One region of the Rossellomorea vietnamensis genome, then DNA from elsewhere that is predicted to be linked to it. Evidence: riboswitches for the same ligand, from Rfam matches in the RefSeq annotation. Region 1 holds a riboswitch; the other holds the start of a gene.
What was found. A riboswitch is a leader RNA that binds a small molecule or an ion and turns the genes downstream of it on or off. The one in region 1 is predicted to bind cobalamin.

Region 1 (8,915 bases):
GCCATATGAAAACAGTCGAAAGAATCATCGGTCACAAAATGGGTACTGGTGGCTCCAGCGGTGTCGGGTATTTAAAAAAGGTGCTTGACCACCGCTTTTTCCCTGAGCTTTGGAACGTGCGCACGAACCTTTGATTCAGCTTTTACAACTACTCTTTTAAATGTTTTTAGAATACATGCATTATTCACACATTCTTTTAGCCTATTTTTATTTATGGTCATCCTCAGGGTTGCCAGATATAAAATTACCTGATAATATGTAATAGAATTATTTTTGTTCGGAATGGAAGGATGGACAAAGTTTTTAAAGCTTTTCGCCTTGAAGTTACATGAGCAAGAATAGTAATACATTGTGTGGAGAACACACGAGGAGGTAACATTATGTTAGAAGGTACAGTTAAATGGTTTAACGCAGAAAAAGGTTTCGGATTCATCGAGCGCGAAGGTGGAGACGACGTGTTCGTACACTTCTCAGCTATTCAAGGCGAAGGATTCAAAACTTTAGAAGAAGGTCAAAAAGTTTCTTTTGAAATCGTTCAAGGAAACCGTGGAGACCAAGCAGCTAACGTTACTAAAGCATAATTTATGCTTACCGAAAGACTCTACTCTGTAGAGTCTTTTTTCTTTGCCACCCATTCACAAAGTGTATACAATATTCTTAACATGTTTTCTGGGAGGATTCTATGTATGGCAAAACACTCGTTTCACATCTCGACTGAATGGCCGGGTCTCAGGAATGATACAGGCACCTTGAGCTCTGAACATTTTCATACGAAAATTTCGATCCCGCCTGAAATGGACGGTCCCGGGATCGGGACAAATCCTGATGAAATGCTCCTTGGAGCTGCAGCTACATGCTATATCATCACGCTTGCTGCTATGCTGGAAAGAAGCCATATAGAGAAAAAAGACTTAACGATGACTTCTGAAGGAATTGTAGAAGTAGAAAAAGGGGTCATCACGTATAAAGAAATCATTCATCGGCCAATCCTGTCACTCGGTTCTGCTGCCAGTGAGAAAGACATCGCACTTTCAAAGAAATTAATGCTGAAAGCTGAACAGTCATGCATGATCACACGTGCCCTTAAGGGGAATGTATCGGTGAAGGTAGATCCAGAAATACATATGTAGCAAAAGAAGGGCATCCGTTCGGATGCCCTTCTTTGTTTGCTCACGATTCCGCGTGAACAAGTTTCACGAGCATGTGAGAAAGCATATGCTGCTCTTCTTTATTTCCCGCTTTCCATAATTCATACAACAGCTTCTCTTCCCTGTTTTTCGGTTCTTCATGAGCTGCCAGATAGTCCCCTACCTTCTGAGCTGCCTTTGCCTGCTGCTCTTCATTCATCCCCAGCTTATCTGCTAAGGAAACCTTGTTCCCTAAGTATTCTTTGAAATGATCAAAGTTTGAAAGAATGTCCTCTTTTTTGTCCTGGGACATACGATCCATTGTATTTTCTACCTTCGACTCCATCTTTTCTTCTGTAGAATGATTTGCCATGCAGCCAACCTCTCCTCTCACTAATCTACTATGTATATTCCCAGGAAAGGAATTACTAAACATTTATTTTCTTTAATATGGAAAAACACACTCGACTCTCTCTGTATTGTTTATTTGCTGAACTTAATGTGTAAACAATAAGGAGGTAATAAAGCTAAACAACTATTAAGGAGGACGAATGAGTATGAGTTCAAAGAAGGTAGCGATCATTACTGGAGCGAGCAGTGGGATCGGTCAGGCAACGGCAAAGGAATTGGCGTCAAAGGATATCACGGTGATGCTTGCAGCGAGACGGGAAGAACGATTGAAGGAATTGAAAAATGAAATAGAGCAAATGGGCGGAACGGCATATTATCACGTAACAGACGTGACGAACGTCGAAGAAATGGAACAACTTGCGAAGAAAACGGTAGAAGAAGCCGGCCGGATTGATGTATTGGTCAATAATGCAGGCCTCATGCCCCTCTCACTGATTAATAAACGAAAGATAAAAGAATGGGATCAGATGGTTGACGTCAATATTAAAGGGGTACTCTATGGGATATCCGCTGTTCTTCCTTATATGGAAGATCAGAAGTCAGGACATATCATTAACATCTCATCCGTAGCCGGGCATAAAGTGATGCCGGGCAGTTCAGTCTACAGTGGAACCAAATACGCCGTCAGGGCAATCACAGAAGGCTTGAGACAGGAAATGAATGCATCATACAACATTCGTACGACGATCATCTGTCCCGGGGCAGTTGCCACAGAACTGACTGAGACCATTACAGACGAAGATATCTTAGCCGCTTTCAAGGATCGGGATATGAAGCCACTTGACAGTGAAAATATCGCCAAAGCGATTTCTTATGCCGTGGAGCAGCCTGATCATGTAGATGTGAATGAAATCATTGTACGCCCTACCCAGCAGGATATGTAAACAACAAGGAGGAAATGATTTTTATGAATACACAATTTGACAAACTTTTCATCAATGGTGAATGGATTGATGGAGGCAGTGAAAATACAATACCGAATCAGAATCCTTTTGACCATACTGAAATTGGATCCATTCAAGCTGCCAGTAAAGAAGATCTCGATAAAGCATATCAATCAGCACAGGAAGCACAGAAATCCTGGGCAAATGAGCTTCCTCAAACAAAGAGGAGCATTATGGAAAAGGCGGTCTCTGTTGTTGAAGAAAATAAGGATTTAATCATTGAATGGCTCATCAAGGAGTCAGGGAGTACGTATATGAAAGCTGCAGGTGAAGTGACCGTCTCCATTAACAGCATGAAGGAAGCTGCAACGTATCCGTATAGGATGGAGGGGAAAATCCTCCCTTCCCAAGTTCCCGGTAAGGAAAACAGGGTATACAGGGCCCCACTCGGAGTAGTAGGCATCATCAGCCCATGGAATTTCCCCTTCCATCTGGCTGTCCGCTCCATCGCGACTGCTTTGGCTACCGGAAACGGGGTTGTGGTTAAGCCAGCTACCCATACTCCTGTGACTGGCGGGTTATTATTTGCAAGTATATTTGAAGAGGCCGGACTTCCGAAAGGACTTCTTAATGTAGTGGTAGGAAAAGGGTCTGAAATCGGGGATGACATCGTGACCCACCCCATCCCCCGCTTGATTTCCTTTACAGGATCTACGGAAGTGGGACGCCGCATCGGGGAGCTTGCAGGGAAAAATCTTAAGAAAACGGCTTTGGAGCTCGGTGGCAATAATGTCTTTATCGTACTTGATGATGCTGACCTTGATCAGGCTGTTGAATCAGCCCTTTTCGGTAAATTCTATCACCAGGGGCAGATTTGCATGAGCATCAATCGGATCATGGTTCAACAAGGAATGTATGATAAGTTTGTGGATGCCTTCGTTTCCAGAGTGAAAGAATTACAGGTTGGAGATCCTTCTGACAAAAAGACACAGATCGGCCCATTGATCGATCAAAATCAAGTAGACCGGATATTGAAAGATATTGAAAGCAGCAAGGAAATGGGCGCTGAAGTGGCACTTGGAGGAAATGCAGAAAAGAACTTATTATATCCGACCGTTCTGACCCATGTGACAAATTCCATGCCGATTGCAAAGAATGAAATTTTCGGACCAGTGGCAGCCATCATACCATTCGATTCCGAAGAAGAAGTTGTAGGGCTAGCTAACGAACATCCTTATGGCTTAAGCGGAGCAGTCCATTCTTCATCCATCGAAAGAGCGACGAATGTGGCTCATCAAGTGGAAACCGGGATGATTCATATCAATGACGAACCGGTGAATGACGAGCCCCATATGCCATTCGGCGGAGAAAAAGATTCAGGACTCGGACGCTTCAACGGGGAATGGGCACTCGAAGAATTCACGACGGTGAAATGGGTGGCCGTTCAACATAAGAGAAGGGATTATGGTCCTTTTATTGAAAAGAGATAACAAAAAGCGAGTCATGCCGACTCGCTTTTTATTATGATTCCTTTACAGCTCATCAAATCCATTGGCATCCGATGTTTTAGTATACTGCCTTGATTTTTGTTCAAAGAAATCGGTCTTTCCCCTATCGACTTCCTGATACGCTATGATCCATTTAAGCGGATTCGTTTTGTAGCCCTCGAATGGTTCGTCAAAACCTAATTGCTTCGCTCTTTTATTGGCCATGAATTTAATATAATCCTCTACATCACTCATCAGAAGCCCTTCCACATGGGATCCAATGATCTCTCTTCCCCATTCCATTTCGAGGTGCGCTGCCTGTTTGAATGTTTCCTTCCCGAACATACGCAGCTCTTCCGTCTGATAAGAAGGATTTTCATTCAAAACTTCTTTAAATATTTTTTCAAACAACCCGACATGAAGCTGTTCATCACGATTGATATAATTGATCATCGTGCTCGTTGCGACCATCTTTTGGTTTCTTGCTAAATGATAGAAAAAAGCAAAACCTGAATAAAAGAACAATCCTTCCAGGATGACATCATAAATGATTGACTTTAATAGATTCTGAACAGTCGGTGATTCAACAAATCCTTTATAGCCATTTGTGATAAATTCATTCCTTTTCAATAGAATGGGATCGTTCTTCCAAAAGTCAAACACTTCATTTTGCTCTCTTTTCGATACGATGCTGGATAACACATAGCTATAGGAATGGTTATGCACGACTTCTTGCTGTGCCAGGATGATCATCAGGGCGTTTAGGCTCGAATCCGTCAGGTAATCTGCCACTTTTCCCGCATAGTCGGTTTGAACGCTGTCAAGCAGCGCCAGGAGACCTATGATTTTTAAAAAGGATTCCTGCTCATTCTTCGACAAAGTAGGGAACTGCTTAATATCTTTAGCCATATTGATTTCAAATGGAGTCCAGAAATTCCCCAGCATCCTTTTATATTTCGGGTAAGCCCAGGGAAACCGCACGTCATCCCAGTTTAATATATTGGAACTTTTCCCGTTTACGATACCCGTTGATTTATTTGGGGCCAGTGAATCAATCAGGACCCGCTGTTTCAATTCTTCCATTTTCCTTCTTCCTCCCCTAGCTATGACAGCTTTCGCATTCTTCGAAATTGGATACGGACGTAGACCTTACATAATAAGTGGTTTTCAATCCGGACTTCCATGCGTCCAGGTGAAGATCCAGTAAATCTTTAGCCTTGATGTCATTACGCACATACAGATTAAATGAAATCCCCTGATCGATATGCCTCTGCCTCCTTGCGTTCTGTTCCACACTCCAATGTTGATCCACTTGATAAGCGGTCTTGTAATACCAGGTTGTTTCCGGAGACAGATCGGGAGCGGTCACTGGAATCTTGTAATCTTTTTTTTCTTCTGAATACTGGAGCCTGAATATCGGATCGATACTCGCAGAGGACCCCGCAATGATCGAGGTTGAGGAATTGGGGGCTACCGCCATTAAATATCCATTACGGATCCCTTTGTCTTTAATCCCATCCTTTAATTCAATCCATCTTTCACTTGAATAGTCCCGCTTCAGAAAATAATCTCCCGTCGCCCAGTCCGAGTCGTCGAAATAAGGATAGCTTCCTTTTTCCTTTGCCAGTTCATGGCTTGCTTTTATCGTATAATAAGCAATCTCTTCATAAAGGTAATCACAATAGTCGACCGCCTGACTGCTTTCCCACTTCAATCCCTTCAGGGCAAGGAGATGATGCCATCCGAATGTCCCTAATCCGATTCCCCTGTACCGCTGATTGGTGATCTGGGCCTGCAGGACGGGAAGGTCGTTTAAGTCAATCACATTATCCAGCAGTCTTACGCCTATCGCCACCACTCTCTCAAGCTCATCATCCAGGATGGTCTTGGCTAAAGAAATGGACGCGAGATTGCATACGACATAATCTCCCGGTGACTTATATGTGACGATCTTCCCATCTTGTATCACCTCTTCTTCCATCACAGTCGCACTCATATTCTGAGCGATTTCGGTACATAGGTTACTGCAATAGATCATCCCTTTATGGGGATTGGCATTCATGCGGTTTACGCTATCCCGGTAAAACATATACGGAGTCCCCGTTTCGAGCTGAGATATCATGATGCGCTTAAAGATTTCAATGGCAGGCACCACTTCCCGTGAAAGGGTGGGGTGAGCGACACATTCCCAATACTTCTCACGAAAACTACCAGCACCGGATGTTTCGTCATAGAAGTCTTCCAGGGAAAAGCCCATGACTCCTTTCACTTCATGAGGGTCGAATAAATACCAGTCTTCCCTCTTTTCCACCTGTTCCATAAATAGATCGGGTAAGGAGACGCCCGTGAAAAGATCATGGGTCCTCTGCCTTTCGTCCCCATTGTTCAACCGGGTATCCAGAAAGGGGAAGATGTCTTTATGCCATACATCCAAATATACGGCGATCGCACCTTGACGCTGACCCAGTTGATCGACGGAAACCGCCGTATTATTCAGTTGCTTCATCCACGGTATGACCCCGGAGCTCACTCCTTTAAATCCCTTAATATCACTCCCCCTGCTACGGACCTTTCCTAAATAAATTCCAAGGCCCCCTCCATTCTTGCTAAGAGTGGAAACGTCCGTATTACTGTCATAAATGCTCCTTAAGTCATCTTCAACCGTATCAATGAAACAGCTGGATAACTGGCCATGGCTTTTTCCTGCATTTGCAAAAGTAGGGGTTGCCACGGTCATATACAGATTGGACAGTGCCCAATACGCTTCTTCAATCAAGGGAATTCTTTTTTCCTTTTCCTCATTCATGCATAACGTCATACTGATGACCATAAATCTCTCTTGAGGAAGCTCCAGCACTTTTCCATTATGGGACTTTGTCAAATACCTCTCGGCCAGCGTAACGATCCCTATGTAAGTAAAGAGTTGATCCCTGCTGAAGTCCAGTATGGAACCTAAGTAATCCACTTCTTCCTTGCTATATGAATCCAGTAGTGACGGGGAATAAAGGTGAGCTACAGTTAAATCTTTGACCACTTGATAAAATGAGCCGGATAGATTCTCTTTTGATTTCCCCCTTGAAAATGATATGCCCTCATATAAATCTTTGATGTACAAGGATGCTGCCACATAGGTCCAATCCGGTTCGAGTGCGGTGATACGTTCGATCGCTGTCAGGATCATGAAATGATGAAGCTGTTCACTGGTCCCTTCCTCCTGCTGATTTGCATACATGGTGATTTTCTTATCGAATTCTGTAAAATCCAGGTTGGGAAACTGTCTGCTGAGGCTGTGGAGAATCCCTTCCACTTCTTTTTGTCTTACCATTGAGAATGTCATGTTCATTCCTCCCGATTCTTAATGTGGGAAGGAGTCAAAAAAAGCCCATCCTTCAAGAAGGACGGGCTTTAAACAATACGGAGATATAAATAGACCTAAAAGCCTATTATAATCCTCGCTTTATCCTCCCAATTCCCGAAGAAGATAACACGTGTTAAATAAGGCAGGTCTCCTGACTAGCGCTTCACCCTACTCTAAGGCCTTCCCATCGATACGACAGTGGCAGTTCCTTATTTCGTCAGCACATACAGTTGCGGGGACAGCTCCGGATTCTCACCGGATTCCCTTTTAAGTCTAATCAGACACCTTATTCACAGGTTATAATCAATATATAGTCATAAAAATAAAAACAGACACCAAATGTTGTGTCTTTAACTATCATATATGATTCAAAATAGATTTACAAGTAATCTATTCACTTTTATTTTTGCAAAAATAGATCTTGAAATATGCTTATAATTATTATTTTCCCTGAAAAGGGAAGAAGATGATGGAATAGTGCTTCCAAACGGACAGTAGTCCATCTACGTTAACATATATGTGGGTTGAGGGAAATGGAGTCCATCTCTATAATCCAAATAGAAGGTTGTTTGACAGTATTCTTTGGTCCCCAATATTTTTGATAGGTTGTTTAAATGGAGAAAGTCTCGATTTAAACAACCTCTTTTTTTGAACGTATGCAATATTCCTCCTGCTTTATCACTTTAGTAGGATTTGTATTCCCTACATATCAATGTACGGAAGGAGAATCAGCTTTTTCATCTGTGTTTCATCCAGATTACAATCAATATATTTTGACCTAAATACTTTCTTTTTGCAGGTTTTTCATTTACAATGCCCATTAAGTGATTTTTTTTGAAATCACACCTTAGTTCTGAAAGGAGTCTATTATGAAGAAACTATTAACGACTTTACTAGTAGGATTATTAACAATTGGACTAGCCGCTTGCGGTTCGAATGAGGAGAGCCAAAAAGCTGACGATAAACCAAAAACAGAGGCTTCTGACAAAAAGGCTCAAGAAGAGCAAGCGAAAAAGATGGAAGAAATGCAAAAGAAAATGGATGAACAAAAGGTTGAAAAAGATAAGGTCGTCGCCATCGTAAACGACGAAAAAATCAAAGGTGAAGATTTCAACAATGTGTTGACTCAATCACAGATGCAGTATCAACAAATGGGACAGGATCCGACAAGTAAAGATGCTGCCAAAAAAATCAAAGATCAAACCATTGACAGCATAGTCGGTCAAACGCTTCTTATGCAACAGGCCGAGGAAAAAGGCTATAAAGCGACGGATGATGAAATCAATAAGCAGCTCGACGAAGTGAAAAAGCAATACAAAGATGAAAAGCAATTCGAAGATGCCATGAAAAAAGCCGGATTTACCATGGATGAGTTGAAAACTCAGATTGCTGAAAATATTAAGTACACCAACTACGTAGAAAAAGAAATCAAAGTCGACGAAGTGACAGAAGATGAAATGAAGAAGTTTTATGATCAATATGCAAGTCAACAGGGGCAGGATCAAGCAAAGGATGCACCAAAGTTTGAAGATGTAAAACCACAGATCAAGACTCAGCTTGAACAGCAGAAGAAACAAGAAAAGCTTGTTCAACATGTTGAAGATTTAAAGAAAAATGCTAAAATTGATGTGAAAATCTAACACAAGTC
Region 2 (8,915 bases), 820 kb from region 1:
TCACTTTTTCCAAGCGAGAATTCTTTTCGCACTGGAAGTACCGTAAAAAACTGTAAATTAAGGAGTAGACTCTTTACTAATCTCATTTCATTGAAATCCCTTTCTTCATAACCGGGATTCCAACCGTCATATCGATTGCTATATACGACTTCTCCACCAATCTTCTATGTAATCTTCCCAGCATCCTTTGGAATTGGAGTATTTCGTCTGTTTTCGGTGGAATGTCATGAAATAATTCATTACTTACAACAAGTAATGCTTTTACTTTATCTGCTAACTGAATGACAGACTCATAGATACGATCCTCTACATTCCTTCCCCCCTCCATACCCCCGTTGAACAATTCGTTTGTCAGCAGAGTCGTGAGACAATCTAATAGAACAATGGCATTGGACGGTATAGTATCGACGATATCCCCGATAGCCAGTGGCCTTTCAATGGTCTTCCACTTTTCATGAGAAGATTGGCGATCCAGTCGGTGTTTTAAGATCCTGTTTTCCATTTCCCGGTCCGTACTCACTCCACTCGCAAGATAGATCAAAATTTCATTCGATGTTCTTAGTTCCGACGCAAGCCTTTCTGCATAGGAACTTTTCCCGCATCTAACCCCTCCGGTTATGAAAAAAAGTCTTCCCATGAGAAATTGTGCCTCCTTACTATGAAAGTCCTTTTATTAACCCATATAACGTTGGATGGCTTTTTTTGTGACTTCATAGACTCCTTTGCCGATCAACTTACCTATCGGAGTGATCGGTCCTGCAAATGGTTCGATCTCCCCTTTTTGACTGGAAGCAATCAGAATGCTGTCTGTAGGCGTTCCGGTTGCTAGGTTACCGTTTCTTTTGTCCCTTACTTCCATATCATTCAGAGCTTTCACCTTTGCCTCCGTGGAAGTGACGAGGGCTTCGATATAGGCCTCATCAGATAAATTCCCATTAATGAACACCCAGGTGTTGATCGTACCCGGTTTAGAATCAATATCATATTGAAAGCTCGTTGATACATCCATGGCATTTCCGACACCGGCGGTCACGATGACGAAAACCGATTTCCCCATCATCTCAAAACGCTCACATATCATGTTAGACAAATCGAGAGCCGTCATCATACCGACAGATAAAGACGGATCCAGTTCTTTCGTAATGAGATACTCCTTCATATCTTGTTTGTAATCCCGGCAGTCATAATCAACGGGTACCCGTCGGTTCATGAAGTGAGAGTACCAACCAATTCCTGCTCCGATAATACCCGAGGACATACACTTCAACGGGAATGGTGCAGAATAAAGGATGCAATCTTCGGTCAATGTCATATACCTTTCATCTAATACCAGGTTTTCAGTGAGGGATCCTTCGGGCACGATCACCATCTGAGGTTTGGCCACCAAAGGATGAGCCTGTTTCTGAACCTTTGTATGATAGACTTCTTCGATATGTTCTTCTTTCAACACTTCTTCCGGATGATTGAGAAGTTTCGTCGTACCCTGGTCCAATAGGAGTAAACGGTCACAGTATAGGCTCGCTAAATTCAAATCGTGAAAAATGGCCACGACCGTTAATGTCCCCTGATCTGTTTGATTTTTAATCAAATCCAATAGTGACTTCTGATAGGAAAGATCAAGGTGATTAGTGGGCTCATCCAAAAGGAGGAGGTGAGGTTCCTGGGCAAGAGCCTGTGCCAGGAACACCCGTTGCCGTTCACCACCTGACAATTCATGCAGGTATCGGTACTGAAACGAAGAAATTCCCGTCTGCTCCATCACCTTGTCCACCATCTCTTTGTCCCGGTCGGTCGTACCCTTAAAGAAACCTTTCTGGTGAGCATATCTTCCAAGCATCACCGTCTCCCTCACCTGATACGAAAATGCTTCAGTCGATATCTGGGGCAATACCGCGACATGGGTAGCCAATTCTCTCGAAGAAAACTGATGAAGCGGCCTTCCCTTCAATGTAATGACCCCAGCCATTAAAGGAAGGAGACCTGTCATCGCTTTCAGTAACGTCGTCTTACCACTTCCATTTGGGCCAAGTATGCCAAAGAACTCTCCCTTGTCAATATGAAAATTCATGTCTTCCACGATCTTTTGATCGCCGTATCCTACTGAGACCCCGTTTACATCGATCATGTTGAAAGACCTCTTTTCTTTAAAAGAATATAAGCAAACATCGGTGCACCGATCAAGGCGGTGATCACTCCAATCGGAAGTTCGGTCGGAGCGATGATCGTTCTGGAAAGCAGGTCGGCGAGTACAAGGAACCCTCCTCCTACAAGGATTGATAGGGGGAGGAGATGCTTGTGATCATGTCCGATCATTCTTCGCAGGAAATGAGGAACCACAAGGCCGACAAATCCGATCGTTCCTGACACGGCCACCGCTGCCCCCGTCAGGATGCTTCCGGCTATCAAAATGATCAGCTTCCTTTTTTGAACCGAGATGCCGATATGACGGGCCTGTTCCTCTCCGAAGCTCATGCCGTTCAATTCCTTGCTGTTCAGTATGAGCAACACCACCCCAATAAGGAAGAAAGGCAAGATGATCGCAACGTAATCCCAGCCTCTCATGGATACACTTCCAAGAAGCCAGCCGATGATCTGCCTCAGTTCCTCACCTGTGAGTGCGATCATCAATGAAATCACCGAGCCCAGAAACGAGCTGAAGATGATTCCTGTCAATATAATGGTCTCGACCTTCATGGTCCTTTCAACCTTTTGTGCAAACCATAATACGAGAAATACGGTGATGATCGAACAAACAATACTGAAAAAGGGGAGCGTAAACTTCCCGATGAAAGGGATACTCCAATGGAAAAATAATGTGATGACTGCCCCCACCGATGCACCTGATGATACTCCCAATGTGTAGGGATCAGCCAGAGGATTGCGTAGCAGCCCTTGGAAGGAAGCCCCTGCAATGGCTAAGGAGCTACCGACCAATAGAGCCAACAATACTCTTGGAAGTCGGATCGTATAGACGATGTTCACAAACATGGGATTAACTGTATCAGGCATTTGAAAACCGAACCACTTATAACCGATGATGTAAAGGATATCCATCGGTGGAATTGATATCGTACCGATCGAAACACCTGCAAGCACTGCTATGAGTATAAAAATCCCTGCCAATCCGTATGTGATCCCTATCTTATTCTGCAAATACCTCTGGATAGATCGACTTTGCAATTTCCTCTACTCCTTCAACCAATCTTGGACCTGTCCGTGTGACTAAATCAGAATGGACATCGTGAACATCCCCATTCTTAACTGCCGTCACATCTTCCCATCCTTTTCTTCCCATTATCTGTTCTTTCGGATTTTCACTGTAATAACCATATGTAGTGATGATTGAATCAGGGTTAGACGAGATGACAGCTTCCTGGTTCACCTGTACCCAGCCTTCCTGCTCACTCATGACGTTTTCAGCATTGACCATAGATAGCATTTGATCGATGAACGTGTTCTTACCTGTTGAATAAATGTCAGGGGAAGGGGAAACTTCCACATAGACTCTTTTCTTTTCAGTTATTTCACTTGCTTTTTCCTGAATGGATTTTAAATCTGATTTCATTTCAGAAACAACGGAATCTGCCTGATCTTTTTTACCGACAAGTGTCCCGATGTCCTGAATTGTGTTATATACTTCTTCAAAGCTTTTAGCGTCTTGAACGATGAATACGTTCACCCCTGCATCTTTCAGTTGATTCAAACCTTCTTCTGCTGACTTTGCTGTGGATTCATGGGCCAGGACCAGGTCCGGATTTAAGCCGACGATTTTCTCTACGTTAAACTCCATTCCACCGATTTTCTCTTTATCGGCGGCTTCTTTTGGGAAGTTATCAAAGTCTGACACCCCGACGATTTCCTTATTGAGCCCAAGCTCGAATAAAATCTCCGTATTACTGGGAATTAACGAAACGATATGTTTAGGTTGTTCTTCCAGGGTGACTTTATTATCAAGCGCGTCAGTCAATGATAAAGGATACCCGGATTCATTTTGGTTTACTTCGGCTGTTTCCTTTTTCTTCGTTTGTTCCCCGTCATTCGTTCCGCATGCTGTCAGGAATCCGATGGCTACTAACAATGCAAGTAAGGCTTTTACTGTGTGTTTCATTTCTTATTCCCCCTGTTGATTAACATTTTGACAGACAAAAAAACATCTCCAGTGGACTAGAGATGTTGTGTAAGATGCATATATAGGTTTATATTCAGTGAACCATGCATATTACACCTTTCTATCCGCGTAGAATTGGTGCGCTTAAAATCAGGCAGGTCTCCTGGCTCATGGTCATAGTTTGCTGATACCTTCCCGTGCATGTTTGCACAGTGGTAAATGTTCAGCTCACTACCATTTACAGTGGCGGGACCGCGTTGGATTTACACCAACTTCCCTATTAAGAAGCTAAGAAGAATCACATCTTACACTTCACCTGATTTCGTGACGTATGAAATTGTTCCGTTCAAAAGAATTATACACAAATTCCATCCGTTAGGAAATGAATTTTAATGAATTTGTTGAAAATTGTAGAAAAAGATTAATCGTAAAGTCGGCACAGCTGAAGCAGACAAGCTATTTTGATTGTTCCTTTTAAGCTTTCATGGTAGAATCTGTTCAAGCTATTGCTTTACTGCTTTAGAGGAGTACATATGGTACAGGAGGTTTGCTAAATGAATGATAGAGAAGTCGCTACTTTTGCAGGCGGATGTTTTTGGTGCATGGTAAAGCCGTTCGATGAGCTGCCGGGGATTATTGATGTCGTATCGGGATATTCTGGAGGTCATCTTGAAAATCCTTCATATGAGGATATTAAAGCCGGTGGCAGCGGACATTATGAAGTGGTTCAGATCACCTATGATCCCGCTCTGTTTCCTTATGAAAGGCTATTGGAGTTATACTGGCCCCAGATTGACCCGACTGATGACGGTGGTCAATTCCACGATCGCGGTGAACAGTATCGAACAGCTATCTTCTATCACAATGAACACCAGAAACAATTGGCTGAGGAGTCAAAACACACGATTGAAGAAAGCGGGCGATTCAAGAAGCCGATCGTCACCAACGTCCTTCCTGCCTCAACCTTTTATCCGGCAGAAGAGTATCATCAAAAGTTCTACAAAACGAATCCGGAGGAATACAAACAAGATCGCGCAAAGTCAGGGCGGGATGAATTCATAGATGGACATTGGAAAAACAAATAGTGGCATGAAAAAAACTTCTTTCGCCAAACTAATGGCTAGAAAGGAGTTTTTTTATGAAGAAATCCGACAAGGCGAAAGATGATAAAGAACAAGTGATAGGATTCTCTGGACCGGGAAAAGTAGTTAATTTCTTTGACCCTTATCCTGATGAGAAGGAAGAAAACGCAAATAACTCAGATACCGTCGATCCCCATCCATCCCAATGAGACATCAGCTAAAAAACGCCCTATGCGTATCACGGGTAAATATTATGGTTAGAATGGCGATACAGCAGAATTTTGTCAAAGAAGGTGAAAACAGATGTATTTCTGGATTGTCGCATTGGGCCTTACCATTTTCCTTTTTACGAGAATTCCGACCGTGAAGAATTCCGTTCATGTACGGAATAGTTATCTGGTCAAGAAATGTTCCATCATCATTCCTGCAAGAAATGAAGAAAAGACGATTGGGAGGCTTTTATCCAGTATTCGGATGCAGTTCATACAGCCATTGGAAGTCATTGTTGTGAATGATGGTTCAACAGATCAAACGAAGGCTATTGCCTTAAACGAGGGTGCAATTGTCATTGATGCACCCCCTTTGCCTAATGGATGGAACGGAAAATCATGGGCATGCTGGAATGGAGCGAAAGAGTCTAAAGGAGAATTCCTATTGTTTGTGGATAGTGATACCTGGTTCGAACAAGCAGGTCTGTTAAAGATATGCGAAACGTATAAAATGCAACAATGTCAAGGAGTATTGACCATTCATCCTTTTCATAAAATGGAAACCTTTTATGAAACATTCTCCATGCTGTTTCATTTAATGGTGTTTGCTTCAACCAGTATCACCCATCTCTTTTCATGGTTGTGCACTCCTTCAGGCGGTTTCGGGCAATTTTTCCTATGTTCAAGGGCCGTTTATGAGCGGCTTGGAGGACATGAAGCCATTAAAGGGGAAATGGTGGAGCATTTTGCCTTGAGTCAATGGGCGAAGAAATGCGGGGAATCCGTAGAAGCGGCAAGTGGCAGGAATGCCATTTCCATGAGGATGTATGGGGAAGGAATAGGTCAATTATTCCACGGGTGGTCAAAGAGCTTCGCTTCAGGAGCTAAGTCGACAAACATCCTACTCCTGGGGCTTTCTTCTTTGTGGATGGCTTCACTTATTGCGCTGGTCATTCACTCACCCGATATGATTAGGGAATATCCCTATTTATTCATAATCCACTATATCCTATTAGGGGGTTATTTCTATTTCTTAGTGAGAAGGATCGGTAATTTCAGCGTGTTCGAGACATTATTATTTCCGGTTCACATCCTATTTTTCCTAGCTACCTTTCTTCATTCATTTTTGAATACCTTTTTCAGGAAAAGGACTACTTGGAAAGATCGTTATGTATACATAGAGAAAGGAAAGAACGAGAAGATGAAATGATCCTGTTAGTGAATATTACTTCACAAACATAAACCTGCACCACCCGCAAGTCACCACATTTATAAGAATGTTACTTATCATACATACATTTTATGAATATGCACATTTTATTAATAAGAACCGAGGAAGTCCTCCACGAATGATAAGCCGTTAATCCCTTGATTTGCTCGGTTCCCCCTTATTCCGTCACTTCTTCCATAAATAAAAACGGCTCATTTGTATCGAACTTCCCTGACATTTTCCGGACGGGAATATTTCTTCCCCTGACCCATTCCTGAAAGTCCACCACCAATCCATCGGAACTTTCCCCGAATCCGATTAAGCATTGCAGTGATTCACATTGAAAGACACATGTATGAATCGTCCCTGCCCAAGCATCATACGCTTTCTTGAAAATCGGGCTGTCTCCACGGTTAAACAGTTTGAATGCCCCATCCATGGTTAATTCCTTTTCCTGTACTGAATGTAACAGGTCCAGCCTTTTTTGAGAATCCTTTAAATAATGTCGGTTATCCTTTTTCATATGATTCATTTGAAAATGGTTGGTACAACTTAAGGTTGAATGGTGATACACCCCTATTCCCCTCGGGGAAGCTTCCACCACGGCAGCTTTGCCACCTTGATCATATAAAGAATAGTTGAAACTGTGTCGGTGAGGCAGCCTGCGCAACACTTCGATGGCCTCGTCTGTATTCTTACATGTGTCCAGGAGGATGCGGGCGATTGTGGTACAAATGAATCCATCTCCCGGCTTTATTCGATTCACGAAATGAAAACCAACTGCCAATCCTTTTTCGTTCAACCCGTCAATCCGTCCGATTCCCCTTCCTGAAAATCCGATAGATGCATAGCCCCCCTCAGGCTCGACGAGTAACAGCCGGCCTTCATATGTTTTCGGGTGATAATCATAATTCCTCACGTATATACCGTCTTTGGCCAATGACGAACATCCTGACTCCTTCCATTCCTGTTGAAATCCCGAATATTCATGTATAGTATCTTCCAATGACCACTGTAAACCATGGGACAGTCCATTTAATTCATCCCATAATCCGGGTGCAAATTGCCGGAGTAGTCCCTCGACTTCAAGCAGCTTTACATTGTAATCTCTCAATGACTTCTTTCGTCTCTTTTCATGATGGGAATAGAGTGGCGACTGCCGAAGTTTCTGTCCGAATCGAACACCAATCTCATAATAGGTCCCTCTGGACTGCAATACGTCTACCACAACCTCTTTCATTGTTCCACGCCCCTTTCTGCGAATAAAGGATAATGTCGAATAAATATCTTCTTATTTTTCTCCCTGTTATGCTACACTTGATTCATAAAACACGAGGAGGAAATATCATGCAAAAAACATTTAAAACACTTTCACTATTTCAAGAAGGAGTGAACGTTCTGAATTAACGAAACGACGCTCCTTCTTCCGGTATATATAAAAACACAGGAAGCAGGAGACAATTTATGACAAAATCAACACTTGCCACCCATAACATCCGGGTGCTATTTTGGATTTCTTTTTTTGGTACAATCAGTTTTCTTCAACCCGTATTAACGTTATTCTATTTTGAAAGAGGGCTAAGCTCTTCTGATATTTTAATTGTGCTCATGTTCTGGAGCGGTGCCGTATTACTCGGGGAGGTACCGACTGGAATATTTGCAGATCGGTTTGGTGCAAAATATTCATTTCTATTCGGTTCTTTCCTTAAGTTCCTTAGTATTACACTGCTTTTATTCGCCTATGAACCTTGGATGTTCTTCTTATACAGCTTCATCAATGGATTCAGTGTAACCTTTTTTTCAGGTGCGGATGAAGCGTTAATCTATGATTCACTCAAAGAATCAAATGAAGAAAATCGAATGGACCATGCTATGGGAAAGATCCAATCAGCCTCGTTTATCAGTATGCTGATTGCCGTCCTTTTCGGTTCCTATTTGGCGAGGGATCTGGTGGACAGTCAATTCACTCTGCTTATCTTATTGGGATTAGCCTTTCACCTAATAGAACTATTTTTAATCCTTTCAGTCAAGCAGCCGTCTGTTGATTCATTTCAGAAAGAAAATCCTTTTTCTCAAATAAAGAGTGGTATCCGTGTAATACGCCAGGCACCCCAGTTATTGTTGATGTTTTTAAACGTAACATTGGTCTTCATTCCGGCTGGTGCCGTTTACCAATACTTTGATCAACCGCTTTTACAGGATGCAGGCCTGCCTGTCTATTTGATCGGGGTCTTTTATGCAGTTTCTGCCATTCTTGGCTATATTGCATCGAATTCAATCGGCTGGATGACAGCTCGCTATTCCAG

Region 2: linked by a shared signal. The riboswitch ahead of N5C46_RS02180 (ABC transporter substrate-binding protein) and the one ahead of N5C46_RS06300 (ribonucleoside-diphosphate reductase subunit alpha) in region 1 are both predicted to bind cobalamin.

Annotation. Positions count from the first base shown of each region.
Region 1 is NZ_CP104558.1:1,221,591-1,230,505, forward strand. Features, by position in the region: gene kynA (tryptophan 2,3-dioxygenase) at 1-134, shown strand, start outside; gene N5C46_RS06270 (cold-shock protein) at 381-581, shown strand; gene N5C46_RS06275 (SACOL1771 family peroxiredoxin) at 687-1,130, shown strand; gene N5C46_RS06280 (DUF3243 domain-containing protein) at 1,171-1,500, opposite strand; gene N5C46_RS06285 (SDR family oxidoreductase) at 1,679-2,422, shown strand; gene N5C46_RS06290 (aldehyde dehydrogenase family protein) at 2,446-3,912, shown strand; gene N5C46_RS06295 (ribonucleotide-diphosphate reductase subunit beta) at 3,955-4,992, opposite strand; gene N5C46_RS06300 (ribonucleoside-diphosphate reductase subunit alpha) at 5,009-7,246, opposite strand; cobalamin riboswitch at 7,391-7,571, opposite strand; gene N5C46_RS06305 (SurA N-terminal domain-containing protein) at 8,137-8,907, shown strand.
Region 2 is NZ_CP104558.1:398,987-407,901, reverse strand. Features, by position in the region: gene cobS (adenosylcobinamide-GDP ribazoletransferase) at 1-86, opposite strand, end outside; gene N5C46_RS02195 (bifunctional adenosylcobinamide kinase/adenosylcobinamide-phosphate guanylyltransferase) at 83-637, opposite strand; gene N5C46_RS02190 (adenosylcobinamide amidohydrolase) at 674-2,125, opposite strand; gene N5C46_RS02185 (FecCD family ABC transporter permease) at 2,122-3,180, opposite strand; gene N5C46_RS02180 (ABC transporter substrate-binding protein) at 3,143-4,108, opposite strand; cobalamin riboswitch at 4,244-4,443, opposite strand; gene msrA (peptide-methionine (S)-S-oxide reductase MsrA) at 4,663-5,193, shown strand; gene N5C46_RS02170 (hypothetical protein) at 5,247-5,399, shown strand; gene N5C46_RS02165 (glycosyltransferase family 2 protein) at 5,494-6,609, shown strand; gene N5C46_RS02160 (C45 family autoproteolytic acyltransferase/hydrolase) at 6,788-7,849, opposite strand; gene N5C46_RS02155 (MFS transporter) at 8,074-8,915, shown strand, end outside.